DNA from 3 places in the Streptomyces sp. NPDC044984 genome. Region 3 is predicted to be linked to each of the others. Evidence: riboswitches for the same ligand, from Rfam matches in the RefSeq annotation. Region 3 holds a riboswitch; each other region holds the start of a gene.

The links. A riboswitch is a leader RNA that binds a small molecule or an ion and turns the genes downstream of it on or off. The one in region 3 is predicted to bind cyclic di-AMP.
Region 1: linked by a shared signal. The riboswitch ahead of AB0A94_RS19965 (M23 family metallopeptidase) and the one ahead of AB0A94_RS01715 (NlpC/P60 family protein) in region 3 are both predicted to bind cyclic di-AMP.
Region 2: linked by a shared signal. The riboswitch ahead of AB0A94_RS00725 (transglycosylase SLT domain-containing protein) and the one ahead of AB0A94_RS01715 (NlpC/P60 family protein) in region 3 are both predicted to bind cyclic di-AMP.

The regions. Positions count from the first base shown of each region.
Region 1 covers NZ_JBEZBE010000017.1:77,038-81,775, reverse strand. Annotated here, with positions in the region: gene AB0A94_RS19975 (pitrilysin family protein) at 1-545, shown strand, start outside; gene AB0A94_RS19970 (pitrilysin family protein) at 542-1,930, shown strand; cyclic di-AMP (ydaO/yuaA leader) riboswitch at 2,133-2,297, shown strand; gene AB0A94_RS19965 (M23 family metallopeptidase) at 2,310-3,083, shown strand; gene AB0A94_RS19960 (GntR family transcriptional regulator) at 3,265-3,960, shown strand; gene AB0A94_RS19955 (HPr family phosphocarrier protein) at 4,119-4,400, opposite strand; gene AB0A94_RS19950 (GNAT family N-acetyltransferase) at 4,589-4,738, shown strand, end outside.
Region 2 covers NZ_JBEZBE010000001.1:146,173-150,910, reverse strand. Annotated here, with positions in the region: gene AB0A94_RS00735 (DUF2092 domain-containing protein) at 1-114, opposite strand, end outside; gene AB0A94_RS00730 (polyprenyl synthetase family protein) at 357-1,367, opposite strand; cyclic di-AMP (ydaO/yuaA leader) riboswitch at 1,939-2,107, shown strand; gene AB0A94_RS00725 (transglycosylase SLT domain-containing protein) at 2,113-2,592, shown strand; gene AB0A94_RS00720 (HAD family hydrolase) at 2,556-3,428, opposite strand; gene AB0A94_RS00715 (GNAT family N-acetyltransferase) at 3,636-4,721, shown strand; gene AB0A94_RS00710 (glycosyltransferase) at 4,738-4,738, shown strand, end outside.
Region 3 covers NZ_JBEZBE010000001.1:335,691-340,428, forward strand. Annotated here, with positions in the region: gene AB0A94_RS01705 (response regulator transcription factor) at 1-658, shown strand, start outside; gene AB0A94_RS01710 (hypothetical protein) at 1,060-1,413, shown strand; gene AB0A94_RS01715 (NlpC/P60 family protein) at 1,497-2,684, opposite strand; cyclic di-AMP (ydaO/yuaA leader) riboswitch at 2,692-2,849, opposite strand; gene pcrA (DNA helicase PcrA) at 3,105-4,738, shown strand, end outside.

The DNA.
Region 1 (4,738 bases), on a different contig from region 3:
GCGACGCCGCCGACCTGGCGCTCACCGTCCTCGGCGGCGGCGAGTCCTCGCGGCTCTACAACCGGCTGGTACGGCGCGACCGCACGGCCGTGGCCGCCGGCTTCGGCCTGCTGCGGCTGGCCGGGGCCCCCTCCCTGGGCTGGCTGGACGTGAAGACGTCCGGCGACGTGGAGGTGCCGGTCATCGAGGCCGCCATCGACGAGGAGCTCGCCCGGTTCGCCGAGCAGGGCCCCACGGCCGAGGAGATGGAACGCGCGCAGGCCCAGCTGGAGCGCGAGTGGCTCGACCGGCTCGGTACGGTCGCGGGCCGCGCCGACGAACTGTGCCGGTACGCCGTGCTGTTCGGCGACCCGCAGCTCGCCCTGACCGCCGTGCAGCGCGTCCTGGAGGTGACGGCGGAGGAGGTGCAGGAGGTCGCCAAGGCCCGCCTGCGCCCCGACAACCGCGCGGTGCTCGTCTACGAGCCCGTCGCCCCGGGAGCCCAGGACACCGAGGAAGCCGCCGCAGCCGCCGGCACCGACGAGAACGAGGAGGCGGCGAAGTGACCGAGCTCGCCACGATGGACTTCCACCCGCAGCCGCAGGCCGGCGAGGCCAAGCCCTGGGCCTTCCCGGCCCCCGAGCGCGGCACGCTCGACAACGGCCTGACCGTGCTGCGCTGCCACCGCCCCGGCCAGCAGGTCGTCGCCGTCGAGGTGCTCCTCGACGCACCCCTGGAGGCCGAGCCGGCCGGTCTCGACGGTGTCGCCACGATCATGGCGCGGGCCTTCTCCGAGGGCACCGACAAGCACTCCGCCGAGGAGTTCGCCGCCGAGCTGGAACGCTGCGGCGCCACCCTGGACGCGCACGCCGACCACCCCGGCGTCCGCCTCAGCCTGGAGGTCCCGGCCTCGCGGCTCACCAAGGGACTCGGGCTGCTCGCCGACGCGCTCCGGGCGCCCGCGTTCGCCGACAGCGAGGTCGAGCGGCTGGTCCGCAACCGCCTCGACGAGATCCCGCACGAGCTGGCCAACCCCTCCCGCCGTGCCGCCAAGGAGCTCTCCAAGGAGCTGTTCCCGGCGAGTTCGCGCATGTCGCGTCCGCGCCAGGGCACCGAGGAGACGGTCGAGGGCATCGACTCCGCGGCCGTACGCGCCTTCTACGAGAAGCACGTCCGCCCCGCCACGGCCACCGCCGTGGTCGTCGGCGACCTCGCCGGCGTCGACCTGGACGCGCTGCTCGGCGACACGCTCGGCTCCTGGACCGGCTCCCCGGCGCAGCCGCGGCCCGTTCCGGCGGTGGTCGCCGACGACACCGGCCGGGTCGTGATCGTGGACCGCCCCGGCGCCGTGCAGACGCAGCTGCTGATCGGCCGCATCGGCCCCGACCGGCACGACCGCGTGTGGCCCGCGCAGGTGCTCGGCACGTACTGCCTCGGCGGCACCCTCACCTCCCGCCTGGACCGCGTGCTGCGCGAGGAGAAGGGCTACACCTACGGCGTGCGGGCGTTCGGACAGGTCCTGCGGTCCGCCCCGGACGGCACGGGTGCGGCGATGCTGGCCATCAGCGGCTCCGTGGACACCCCGAACACCGGCCCCGCCCTCGACGACCTGTGGACCGTGCTGCGCACGCTCGCCGCGGAGGGGCTCACCGACGACGAGCGCGACGTCGCCGTGCAGAACCTGGTGGGTGTGGCGCCGCTCAAGTACGAGACCGCCGCGGCCGTCGCGAGCACCCTGGCCGACCAGGTCGAGCAGCACCTGCCCGACCACTACCAGGCCGACCTGTACCGGCAGTTGGCGGCCACCGGCACCGTGGAGGCCACCGCGGCCGTCGTGAACGCGTTCCCGGTGGACCGTCTGGTGACCGTCCTCGTCGGCGACGCGGCGCAGATCAAGGCGCCCGTCGAGGCCCTCGGGATCGGTGAAGTCACCGTCGTGACGGCCGAGTAGCGAGCCGCGGAGGCGCATGCGCGCACCGGGCCCCGGTGACACGGAAGTCACCGGGGCCCGCTTGTGCCCGAATCGGGGGGGAAGTTGCCTGTCTGCCCTGTGGGATGCGCTACAAAACCCGGGATTCGTTTGAGGAGGGGGAGACGGTCCCCTTAGCGTCGTCCGGGCTGTTCGTCGGGCAGTGCGCCGCATCCGCGGCACCGGACAGCCATCGCCGAGTCCCCGTACGGCGCGAGCCAGGGGAGCCGGGGACCCGCATGAGTCCCTGGGGTGAATCGGGCGCCCGCGCGTGTCGCGAGGGGGTCCGTAGGAGACCTTCCTGCTCCGAACCCGTCAGCTAACCCGGTAGGCGAGAGGGAAGGAAAGGACCAGCCTGTACATGGCGTTCACCCGCGCCCCGGGCAAGCACCGTCGTCCCAGCCGGACCCAGCGCGGCACCGCCCGCGCGGCGGGCGTCGCGGCGCTCACCACCACCGGCGTCGTCGGCTCCCTCGCGGCTCCCGCGCTCGCCGCCGAGCCCGCCGCCGCACAGACCGGCCTCACGCCCGTCGTCACCCTGGGCGACACGGTCGCCGACCGGATCGACGCCCAGGCGGCCGCCCAGCACGAGGCCGCCCGGGAGGCGGCCGAGGCCGCCGCGCGGAAGGCCGCCGAGGAGGCCGCGCGGGAGAAGGCCGCCAAGGAGGCCGAGGAGGCCCGGGCGGAGAAGGAGCGCGCCGCGCGGGAGGCCGAGCGCGAGCGCCTCAACACCTTCGTCTCCCCGATCCCCGGCTCGTACGTCTCGACCAGTTACCAGGCCGGCAGCTCGCTGTGGTCCTCCGGCAGCCACACCGGTGTCGACTTCCACGCCGCGAGCGGCACCCCCGTCCAGTCGGTCGGCGTCGGCACCGTCGTCGAGGCCGGCTGGGGCGGCTCGTACGGCAACCAGGTCGTCATCAAGATGCACGACGGCACGTACACCCAGTACGGGCACCTGTCGTCCATCGGCGTCTCGGTGGGCCAGCAGGTCGCCGCCGGGCAGCAGATCGGCCTCTCCGGCGCCACCGGCAACGTCACGGGCGCGCACCTGCACTTCGAGGCCCGTACGACCGCCGAGTACGGCTCCGACCTCGATCCCGTCGCCTACCTCCGCGCGCACGGCGTGAACCTCTAGACCCGACCGCTTCCCGGTGCCCCGGCTCCCCGAGCCGGGGCACCGGTGTTTCCGGGCGGCGCCTGTCCAAAAAATAAGCATGGATTCCGGTCCGGCGTCGTGAATTCCCGCTGATTGCAATAGAGTCACGGAACACACGTCAATCGTCGACGTTTCACGGGGATTAAGCCGGAGGTTCGTCATGCGTATTCCCGCGCACTCGGTGTGCACGGCGATCCGGGACGACATCGTCGCGGGTGTCCACGAGCGCGGCGGCCGGCTCACCGAGGAAGTCCTCGCCCGCCGTTACGGCGTCTCCCGCGTCCCCGTCCGGGAGGCGCTGCGCACGCTGGAGGCCGAGGGGTTCGTGGTGACCCGGCGGCACGCGGGCGCCTGCGTCGCGGAACCCACCGAGCAGGAGGCCGCCGACCTGCTGGAGATGCGTGTGCTCCTCGAGCCGCTCGGCGCCTCCCGCGCGGCGCAGCGCCGCACCGAGGCCCATCTGAAGGTGCTGCGGGGCCTGGTCCGGCTGGGGCAGGAACGCGCCCGCCAGGGCAACAGCGACGACCTGCGCTCCCTGAGCGACTGGTTCCACGAGACGCTCGCCCAGGCCACCGGCAGCCCGGCACTGACCTCGACGCTGACCCAGCTGCGGCACAAGATCGCCTGGATGTACGCCACCGAGGGACCGTCCGACCCGGTCGAGTGCTGGGCGGAGCACGGCGCGATCGTGGACGCCGTGGCGCGCGGCGACGGCGACCGCGCGCGGTCCGTCACGGCGCTGCACACCGAGCGCGCGAGCGCCGGGCACCGCCTGCGCTTCGGCTCCGGCGCCGGCCGCGCGGACCGTGTGAGGAACCCGCAACATCCCGTAAACATGCCGAGTCTCCGGCATTAACACGGGTGCCGTATACAAAGAGGGTGCATTTCCCGGGGGTTATTTCTGCTGCCCGGGAAAAGGGGGAAGGGAAAGGAAAAGGCCCGCGCGGTGGTCCGGGCGGGCCTTTTAAGTGCGGTGCGTTTCGGTGAAGAGACGTTCCCGCACCCCTTGCGTGCTCAGACGGTCTCGGGGAGTTCCTCGAGACCCTCGGAGACCAGCTTCGCCAGCCGGTCCAGGGCGGCGTCCGCGCCCTCGGCGTCGGACGCGAGGACGATCTCCTCGCCGCCCTGGGCGCCCAGGCTCAGGACAGCCAGCATGGAGGCCGCGTTGACGGGGTCGCCCCCGGCCTTGGCGATCGTCACCGGGACGCCTGTGGCCGTGGCGGCTCGGACGAAGATGGAGGCGGGGCGGGCGTGGAGGCCCTCGGCCCAGCCGACGTTGACGCGGCGCTCAGCCATGTGTTGCTGCCCTTCGGTGTTCAGGGTTGTCTAGACCAGTTTCCCACATCGTGAAGCATGCCCGGAGCGGGCCCGGAGCGACCTCCGCTCCCGCTCCCGGAGACAGCCGGACCGCGGCCTCGGCCCGGCTGTCGTCCACCACAGACTGCCCCGCGCCGTTGTCGTACGCGAGCCGTACTCTGGGGCCCATGCAGATCGCGTCGGACCGGCACGAGTATCCCGCCCACTGGGAGGCCGACGTGGTGCTGCGCGACGGCGGCACCGCGCGCGTCCGCCCCATCACCGTCGATGACGCCGAGCGCCTGGTCAGCTTCTACGAGCAGGTGTCGGACGAGTCG
Region 2 (4,738 bases), 190 kb from region 3:
CGCCACTCCCATCACCGTGACCGGGACGACGTACCGCGCGGCCCTGCGCCGTCGCGTGCGCGGCTCGCCGGCCTCCCCCGCGGTCGTCGTGTCGTCGGATTCGTACGGTGCCATGTGTGCCCTACCTCCGTGGTCGGCGGCGGCTTTTCGTCTCGTGTCCTCGCACCAGTCTCACCCTGAGCCGCCATTCTCACCCGAACCGGTGAGAAGTGGTGTTGTCCGTCGTGGTCCATCTGACCAAATCCGGCAGGCGGATTCGTCAGACCCCGGACGCAACTCCACGTACTGCTGGGGTATGACACGGAGGGCGGTTTCCTCCCCCGCCCCGTAGGGGTCGCGGAGGAGTCCGGGCCGGCTCAGCCCGCGCGGTGCACCACCGCGTCGCACAGCTGCACGAGCGCCGCCTTCGCCTCGCACTCCCGCAGCGGGACCAGCGCCGCGCGCGCCTCCTCGGCGTAGCGCACGGTGTCCCGGCGGGCCTGCTCCAGCGCGGGGTGGACGCGCAGCAGCCGCAGCGCCTCGGCGTGCCGGGCGTCGTCGGTGAGGTCGGAGTCGAGCAGTTCGCACAGGGCGACGTCGTCGGCGAGACCCAGCCGGGCCGCCCGTTCGCGCAGCCGCAGCACGGGCAGGGTGGCGATGCCCTCACGCAGGTCGGTGCCGGGGGTCTTGCCGGACTCGTGGGAGTCGGAGGCGATGTCCAGGACGTCGTCGGCGAGCTGGAAGGCGACGCCGAGCCGCTCGCCGTACTGGGTCAGCACGTCCACGACCGCCTCCTCGGCCCCGGACATCATCGCGCCGAACCGGCAGGCGACGGCGACCAGCGAGCCGGTCTTGCCGCCGAGCACGTCGAGGTAGTGGTCGACCGGGTCGCGGCCGTCCTGCGGTCCCGCGGTCTCCAGGATCTGCCCGGTGACCAGCCGCTCGAACGCCTCGGCCTGCACCCGCACGGCCTCAGGACCGAGGTCGGCCAGGATGTGCGAGGCCCGCGCGAAGAGGAAGTCCCCGGTGAGGACCGCGACGGAGTTGCCCCAGCGGGCGTTCGCGCTGTCGACGCCGCGCCGCACCTCGGCCTCGTCCATCACGTCGTCGTGGTACAGCGTGGCCAGGTGGGTGAGCTCCACCACCACGGCCGAGGGCACGACACCGGGCGCGTAGGGGTCGCCGAACTGGGCGGCGAGCATCACCAGCAGCGGACGGAACCTCTTGCCGCCGGCCCGCACCAGGTGCTGGGCGGCTCCCGTGATGAAGGGGACCTCACTCTTGGTGGCCTCGAGCAGCCCTTCCTCGACAGCCGCCATTCCGGCCTGGACATCGGCTTCCAGAGCCTGGTCCCGCACGCTCAGCCCGAACGGCCCGACGACGGTCACGAGGGTCTCCTGTCTGCTGGTGTCCACTGGCGATTACACGGAATGTCGATAGGTCGCTGCCTTCACTCAAGTCAGCGTATCCGGTCACGTTTCGATCACCGTCAGCGCCCGGGGTTACGGGCAGGGCGGTACGGGAGCAGGAGCGGAGTGCTTTTGACCATTCGATAACAACGGACATTCTCCGACTTTCCCGGAGGCGGCGATCCACTCCTCGACCCGGCCCCCGGCCCGCCTCCCGGGCCGCGACCCATCACGCGGACCATCCTGCCCGTCCCGGCGTCCGATTTGCCGCAAATGCTGAGCGAATTCCCCTTGGCGAAAAATGCGCTCACCGGCGACCCCCAGTGAAGTGGGTCACGCGCGACCCGGCACCCCCACCACCGGCCGCCACCCGCCTTCTCCCTTTCCAGGGCACCGAGTTGACCCTTGGCACTCGCAAAGGATCAAGCATCCCAAAACACCCATTGCAAGATCAAACGGCGCCTTGTGTGAGATCCGCACTTGTTCCCGACATGTGCTCTCGCATACGTTCCGGGCCTGCCGGGTGGACGCCTAATCCTGCCGCCGCCCGCATCAACCCACGACGATCACTCAGAACGGCAGGAGCGGGGGACCCAGGTAAGCCGCCGGACCGGACACGCGCCGGAACGGCTAGGGGTGAAGCCATGCCCGCAGGGGCACGGCCGGGCACTCTCCCGCCCGAACCCGACAGCTCACCTCGCAGGCGTAGGAGAGGAACCCAGACATGCCTGCTTTCGGTCAGCACCGCCGCCGCCTCGTCCGCTCCCTCGCCGTCGCCGGCACCGGCGTCGCCGTGGTCGCCCTGCCGCTGTTCGGCGCCACCGGCGCCGCCGCGGCCACCACCGAGCCGACGACGACCGCTGCCGCCCCCGCGACGGCGTACCCGGACAACCTCGACGGCTGGATCCGCGAGTCGCTGGACATCATGGCGCAGCACGGCATCCCCGGCAGCTACGACGCCATCCACCGCAACATCATGCGCGAGTCCTCCGGCAACCCGTACGCCATCAACAACTGGGACTCCAACGCCGCCAAGGGCACCCCCTCGAAGGGCCTGCTGCAGGTCATCGACCCGACCTTCGCGGCCTACCACGTGCCCGGCACCGCCTTCGACCCGTACGACCCGGTCGCGAACATCACGGCGGCCTGCAACTACGCCGCCGACCGCTACGGCTCCATCGACAACGTCTTCGGCGCGTACTGAGCCACCCGCTGACGGGCGAGCGTCCTCGCCCCGCCGAACAGTCGCTCGAGGACGACGGCCACGCCGTCGTCCTCGTTCGACGTGGTGACCTCGTCCGCCACCGCCTTCAGTTCGGGATGCGCGTTGGCCATGGCGACGCCGTGGGCCGCCCAGTCGAACATGGGGATGTCGTTCGGCATGTCGCCGAAGGCGACCGTCCGCGCCGGGCTCAGCCCCAGGTGCTCGGCGGCCAGCGCCAGTCCCGTGGCCTTGGTCACCCCGCACGGCTGGAGCTCCACGGTGCCCGGCCCCGACATGGTGACCGTGGCCAGTGAACCGACCACCGACCGGGCCGCCGCCGCCAACGCGTCGTCGGACAGGTCCGGGTGGCGCAGCAGCACCTTGCTGATCGGCCGGTCCCACAGCTCCCCGCGCCGCTCGATCCGCACCGCGGGCAGGGTCGGGTGCGGCATCAGATAGCCGGGCTCGATCAGCGTCAGCCCGTCGACCCCGTCCTGGTCGACCGCGGCGTACACCTCCCCCACCTCGGCCTCGATCTTGCCGAGCGCGGTCTCCGCCAGTTCCCGGTCCAGCGTCACGGACCACAGCAGCCGGTCCGCGCCGGCGTCGTACACCTGCGCGCCCTGCCCGCACACCGCGAGCCCCGTGCAGCCGAGGTCGTCCAGGAGCGGCCGCACTCTGGGGGCCGGGCGCCCCGTCACCACGAGGTGCCGCGCGCCGGCCCGCTCCGCACGCGCGAGCGCGGCGAGGGACCGGTCGGAGAGGGTGTCGTCGCCGCGCAGCAGCGTCCCGTCCAGGTCGGTGGCGATGAGCGAACAATCGGTGGGTGCGGCCATGATCAGAGAATACGGACAAGCCGACGGTCCGATTCACCGCGCCCGTTTGCGTTCGCTTTCGGTGCGGTTCCCCTTCTCTCGACGCCGGGTAAGGACCGGTTCAGGACTCTTTCCCCGTTTGGCAAGAACATGGTCCGCTATCTACCGTCCGCCCGGTCCCGGGCGGTACCTTCCAGGAGTCCAGGGGGGACTTGATCGGGGGGTCAGGTGAGCAGTGGACGCGTGCGCGTGCTGAGGCCCGAGGAGCTCGGCGAGGGGGAACGGGAGCGCTGGCGGGAACTGCGCGCCGCGACGGACGCACCGCGCAACCCGTTCATGGAACCGGAGTTCAGCATCGCCGCGGCCCGGGTGCGGCCGCGGGCCCGGATCGCCGTGCTGTACGCGGGCGGGCAGCCCGCGGGCTTCCTGCCGTACGAGCGGGGGGTGCTGGGGCAGGGCCGGGCGATCGCGCTCGGGGTGTCGGACTGCCAGGGCGCGGTCCTGGCCCCCGGTGCCGCCCCGGAGACGGGTGAACTGCTGCGGGCCTGCTCGGTGTCGAGCTTCGCCTTCGACAACCTGGAGGCCGGCCAGGAGCTGTTCGTGCCGTACGCGGCCGAGGAGCACGCCACGTACGTCATCGACGTGGAGAAGGGCTACGAGGCGTACGAGTCGGTGCTGCGCGCCCGGTCGCCGAAGTTCCTGAAGACCACGCTGGCCAAGGAGCGCAGGCTGGGCCGCCGGGCCGGAGCCGTGCGGTTCGTCTTCGACGAGCGCGACCCGGCCGTGCTGCGCGCGCTGATGGGGTGGAAGTCGGCGCAGTACCGCAGGACCGGGCGGCGCGACCGGTTCGCGCGGGAGTGGATCGCCCGGCTCGTGGACCGGCTCGCCGGGACCCGGGCCGCCCAGTGCACGGGCACCCTGTCGGTCCTGTACGTCGGGGACCGCCCCGTCGCCGCGCACTTCGGGCTGCGGTCGGCGTCCGTCCTGGCCTGCTGGTTCCCGGCGTACGACCCGGAGTTCGCGAAGTACTCGCCCGGTCTCGTGCTGCATCTGCGGATGGCCGAGGCGGCGGCGGCCGAGGGCATCGGGATGCTCGACCTGGGGCGCGGTCCGGCCGAGTACAAGGACTCGCTGAAGACCGGCGAACTCGCCGTCTACGAGGGGGCGGCGACCCGTCCGGGCGCGGGCGCCGCGCTGCACTGGCTGAGCCGCGAACCCGCGCGGCGCGCGCACGGTTTCGTCCGCGCCCGTCCGCGTCTGGCGGCGCTGGCGGCGCGGACCCTGAAGGGCGCGGCACGGCTGCGCCGGTCGTGAGGAGGGGGGAGGACAGG
Region 3 (4,738 bases):
TCATGTGCGCGTCGTCCTCGTCGACGACCACCGCATGTTCCGCACGGGCGTCCAGGCGGAGATCGGGCAGACCGCGCAGACCGGTGTCGAGGTGGTCGGCGAGGCCGCCGACGTCGACCAGGCGGTCACGGTCATCACCGCGACCCGGCCCGAGGTGGTGCTGCTCGACGTGCACCTGCCCGGTGGCGGCGGTGTCGAAGTGCTGCGCCGCTGCGCCCCGTTGATGGGTGACGCCGAGCAGCCGGTCCGGTTCCTCGCCCTGTCCGTGTCGGACGCGGCGGAGGACGTGATCGGGGTGATCCGGGGCGGTGCCCGCGGCTACGTCACCAAGACGATCACCGGGACCGACCTGGTCGACTCGGTCTTCCGGGTCCAGGAGGGGGACGCGGTCTTCTCGCCCCGCCTGGCCGGCTTCGTCCTGGACGCCTTCGCCTCGACCGACGCCCCGCCGGTCGACGAGGACCTCGACCGCCTCACCCAGCGCGAGCGGGAGGTGCTGCGGCTGATCGCCCGCGGCTACGCCTACAAGGAGATCGCCAAGCAGCTGTTCATCTCGGTGAAGACGGTCGAGTCCCATGTCTCGGCGGTGCTGCGCAAGCTCCAGCTGTCCAACCGCCACGAACTGACCCGCTGGGCGACGGCACGGCGACTGGTCTGAGGGGCCGTTCGCCGGGCGCTGTCGGGTCCTGTCGGTGCGCTGCCACCTGGACTCCCGTCCTTGTCCACGACCGCGCGGAGTGGAGCGCCGTCCGGGCGGTCCGGCGGCGGGTGCACGGGGGAGCGTTCGCCACCGGACCTACTCGGCGGTGGTGTCCGGCTGCCGCCCCTGGACCGGGCGGCGGTGGAGAACCGGTCACCTGGGAGGACGCTAGGCCCGGCCGCGCGGTCCCGGCGACGGGTTGTGCGGAAGTGGCGTGAGCGGACCGCCTGTGACCGGGAGTGGCCGTGATCCCGTTCCGGTTTGGCCGTCTTCACCCAGAGTGATGACCGATATGCCGGAGGAGGGACGGACGAGGGCGCCGGAGTGCCATGAGGCGGCTATGGCTAGGCTCCGGCCCCATGGACGTACTCATCCACCTCTTCGTCGGTCTGCACATCATCGGTATCGCGTCGCTCCTCGGCGGTTTCCTCACCCAGATGAAGGCGATGGGCGAGGGCACCGCCCGGTTCAGCCCGGCGATGCTGCACGGCGCGCTGACGATGCTGGTCACCGGTGTGGTCCTGGTCGGCCTCAACCAGGCCCAGGACTACTCCGTCGACAACATCAAAATCGGCGTGAAGCTGGCCCTGCTGATCGTGATCCTCGGCCTGGTCTATGTGAAGCGGGACGAGGAGAAGGCGGACAAGGGCCTGTTCGGCCTGGTCGGCCTGCTGACCGTGACGAACGTCTTCATCGCGGTGCTGTGGACCTGACGGCCTCCGCCCGGCGCCGCGTGTCGTAGCGCCGGGCTCCGTGCCCCCGGGCAGGCCGGGCCGGGCACAGCCCCCCGGGCAGGTCAGGCCGGGCGCACCACGCTGTGGATCGAGGACTCGCCGTCGTAGTAGATCGACTCCTCGCGGACGTAGGTACCGGGTTTCGGCGCGTGGATCATCATCCCGTTGCCGATGTAGATGCCCACGTGGGTGACGTCGTCGTAGAAGAAGACCAGGTCACCGGGCTGGGCCTGGGAGACGGGAACCGTCGTGCCCGCGTTCACCTGGTCGTAGGTGGTGCGCGGGAGGGTGACGCCGGCGGCCTTCCAGGCGGCCTGGGTGAGGCCGGAGCAGTCGTAGGAGCCGGGGCCGGTGGCACCCCAGACGTACGGTTTGCCGATCTGCGCGCGGGCGAAGGTGAGGGCCTTCTCGGCCTTGGTGGTGTATGAGGAGTCCGTCGAGGGCGAGGTGGCCGAGCCGGAGGACCCGGAGGACCCGGAGGTGCTGCCCGAGGTGCCGCCGTCCTGCTGGGCGGCGGCGGCCTCCTCCTGGGCCCTCTGCTGCTCCGCCTGCTGCCGGGCGAGCTCGGCGGCCTTGCGGGCGGCCTCCTTCTGCTTCTTCTTCTCGATCGCCGCGAGCCGCGCCTTCTCCTCGGCGGTCAGCTTCGACATCAGCTCGCGTGCGTCGGTGAGCTTCTTCTGGACGGTGGCCTTGGCCGTCTTCAGGTCGCCCTGGGACTCGGTGAGCGTCTCGAGGCTCTCGGTGGCCTCCTGGCGCTTCTTCATCGTCTCGGACTGCTGGGTGACGTAGTCGTCGACCGCTTCCTTCTGGCGGCCGGTCATCCGCTCCATCAGCTGGGACCGGTCGAAGAAGTCCTGCGGAGTGTCCGCGAGCAGGAAGGTCGCGGTGTCGGGGACACCGGCGCCGGTCCGGTACTGGGCGGCGGCGAAGGAGCCCAGCTCCTCCCGCGCCTCGTTGAGCTTCTGGGTGCGCTCGGCCACGTCGTCGAGGAGGGTGTCGACCTGCTTGCGCTGCTTGGCGGTCTTCTCCTTGGCCGCGTTGTACTTCTCGGTCGCCGACTCCGCCTGGCGGTAGAGGTCGTCGACCTTCTTCTCGACCTCCTCCAGGCTCGGCCTGCCGTCGTCGGAGGGGGTGGCGCCCGCCGTCTGGGACAGCAGGGCCACGGAGGTCAGGGCGGCCGTGGCGAGGGCCGGGGTCCGTATGCCTGCCACGCGGGTGCCGGGGATGCGCGACTTGCGGTGCGACGCCAAGGGAGGCGACTCCTTCCAGTGCTCCGCCTACCGGGTTAGCTGTCGGGTTCGGGCGGATGTCTCGGAAGGGTTGCCCTACGGCCGCTCCGCGGGGGAGTGGGCCGATTCACCCCAAGGTCTCGGTGGGTCCCCGGCTCCGGCTGCCGCGATCGGCAGGGACGGACTCGGCGGAGGCCGCGCGGCCCGGCGAGGTTCGCCGGTGGGGGTCGTACGGCCCGCCCGCACCGTAGCCAACTGGTGTGGCCCCTGTGAAGGTTGATGGGTGATATGCCCGATACATTTTCGTGACCTTGCGCGCGGGGTCACGCAGGGTGAAGTGCTGGTTCTGGAGGGTGCGTGCCCTGTCCCGGCCGCCGGAATCCGGGGATGTTCCCGGGGTGGCCCCGGGTTGTCGGTGGAGCGCCCTAGACTCGGAGAGCGATGAGCAGCCTCTTTGACGACAGCTTCCTGGCGGACCTCCAGGCCCAGCAGGGCCCCGCGGACGAGCCCCCGCCGCCGCCCGAGGACGAGCACGTGCCGGAGCAGGTCCCGGACGACCTGTTCGGCGGGAAGTTCGACGTGCCGCCGGACCGGGACGCGTATTACCGCGACGGCGCGCCGCGCCCGGTGATCGACGCCGCCGCGCTCCTCGAAGGGCTGAACGACAACCAGCGCGCCGCCGTCGTGCACTCCGGCTCCCCGCTGCTCATCGTGGCCGGCGCCGGCTCCGGCAAGACCCGCGTGCTCACCCACCGCATCGCCCACCTGCTGGCCGAGCGGCACGTCCACCCGGGCCAGATCCTCGCGATCACCTTCACCAACAAGGCCGCGGGCGAGATGAAGGAGCGCGTCGAGCAGCTCGTCGGCCCGCGCGCGGGCGCCATGTGGGTCATGACGTTCCACAGCGCGTGCGTGCGCATCCTGCGCCGCGAGAGCAAGAGGCTCGGCTTCACCTCGTCGTTCTCGATCTACGACGCCGCCGACTCCAAGCGTCTGATGGCCCTGGTCTGCCGAGACCTGGACCTCGACCCCAAGCGCTTCCCGCCGAAGTCCTTCAGCGCCAAGATCAGCAACCTGAAGAACGAGCTGATCGATGAGGAGGACTTCGCAGCCCGGGCCGCCGACGGTTTCGAGAAGACCCTCGCGCAGGCGTACGCCCTCTACCAGTCGCGGCTGCGCGAGGCGAACGCGCTGGACTTCGACGACCTGATCATGACGACGGTCAATCTGCTCCGTGCCTTCCCGGACGTCGCCGAGCACTACCGCCGCCGCTTCCGGCACGTCATGGTCGACGAGTACCAGGACACCAACCACGCCCAGTACGCCCTGGTGCGCGAGCTCGTCGGCACCTCCGAGCACCCCGCCGACACCCCGGCCGGGCCCGAGGTCCCGCCCGCCGAGCTGTGCGTGGTGGGCGACGCCGACCAGTCGATCTACGCCTTCCGCGGTGCGACGATCCGCAACATCCTCCAGTTCGAGGAGGACTACCCGGACGCGACGACGATCCTGCTGGAGCAGAACTACCGCTCCACTCAGACCATTCTGAGCGCGGCCAACGCCGTCATCGAGCGCAACGAGTCCCGCCGCCCCAAGAACCTGTGGACCAACGCCGGCACGGGCGCGCGGATCACCGGGTACGTCGCGGACACCGAGCACGACGAGGCCCAGTTCGTCGCCGACGAGATAGACCGTCTCACCGACGCGGGCGAGGCGAAGGCGGGCGACGTCGCCGTCTTCTACCGCACCAACGCCCAGTCCCGCGTCTTCGAGGAGATCTTCATCCGCGTCGGCCTGCCCTACAAGGTCGTCGGCGGCGTCCGCTTCTACGAGCGCAAGGAGGTCCGGGACGTCCTGGCCTACCTGCGGGTGCTCGCCAATCCCGAGGACTCGGTGCCGCTGCGCCGCATCCTCAACGTGCCCAAGCGGGGCATCGGCGACCGCGCGGAGGCCATGATCGACGCCCTCGCGCAGCGCGAGAGGATCAGCTTCCCGCAGGCGCTGAAGCGCGTCGACGAGGCGTACGGCATGGCCGCGCGGTCGTCGAACGCGGTCAAGCGGTTCAACACGCTGATGGA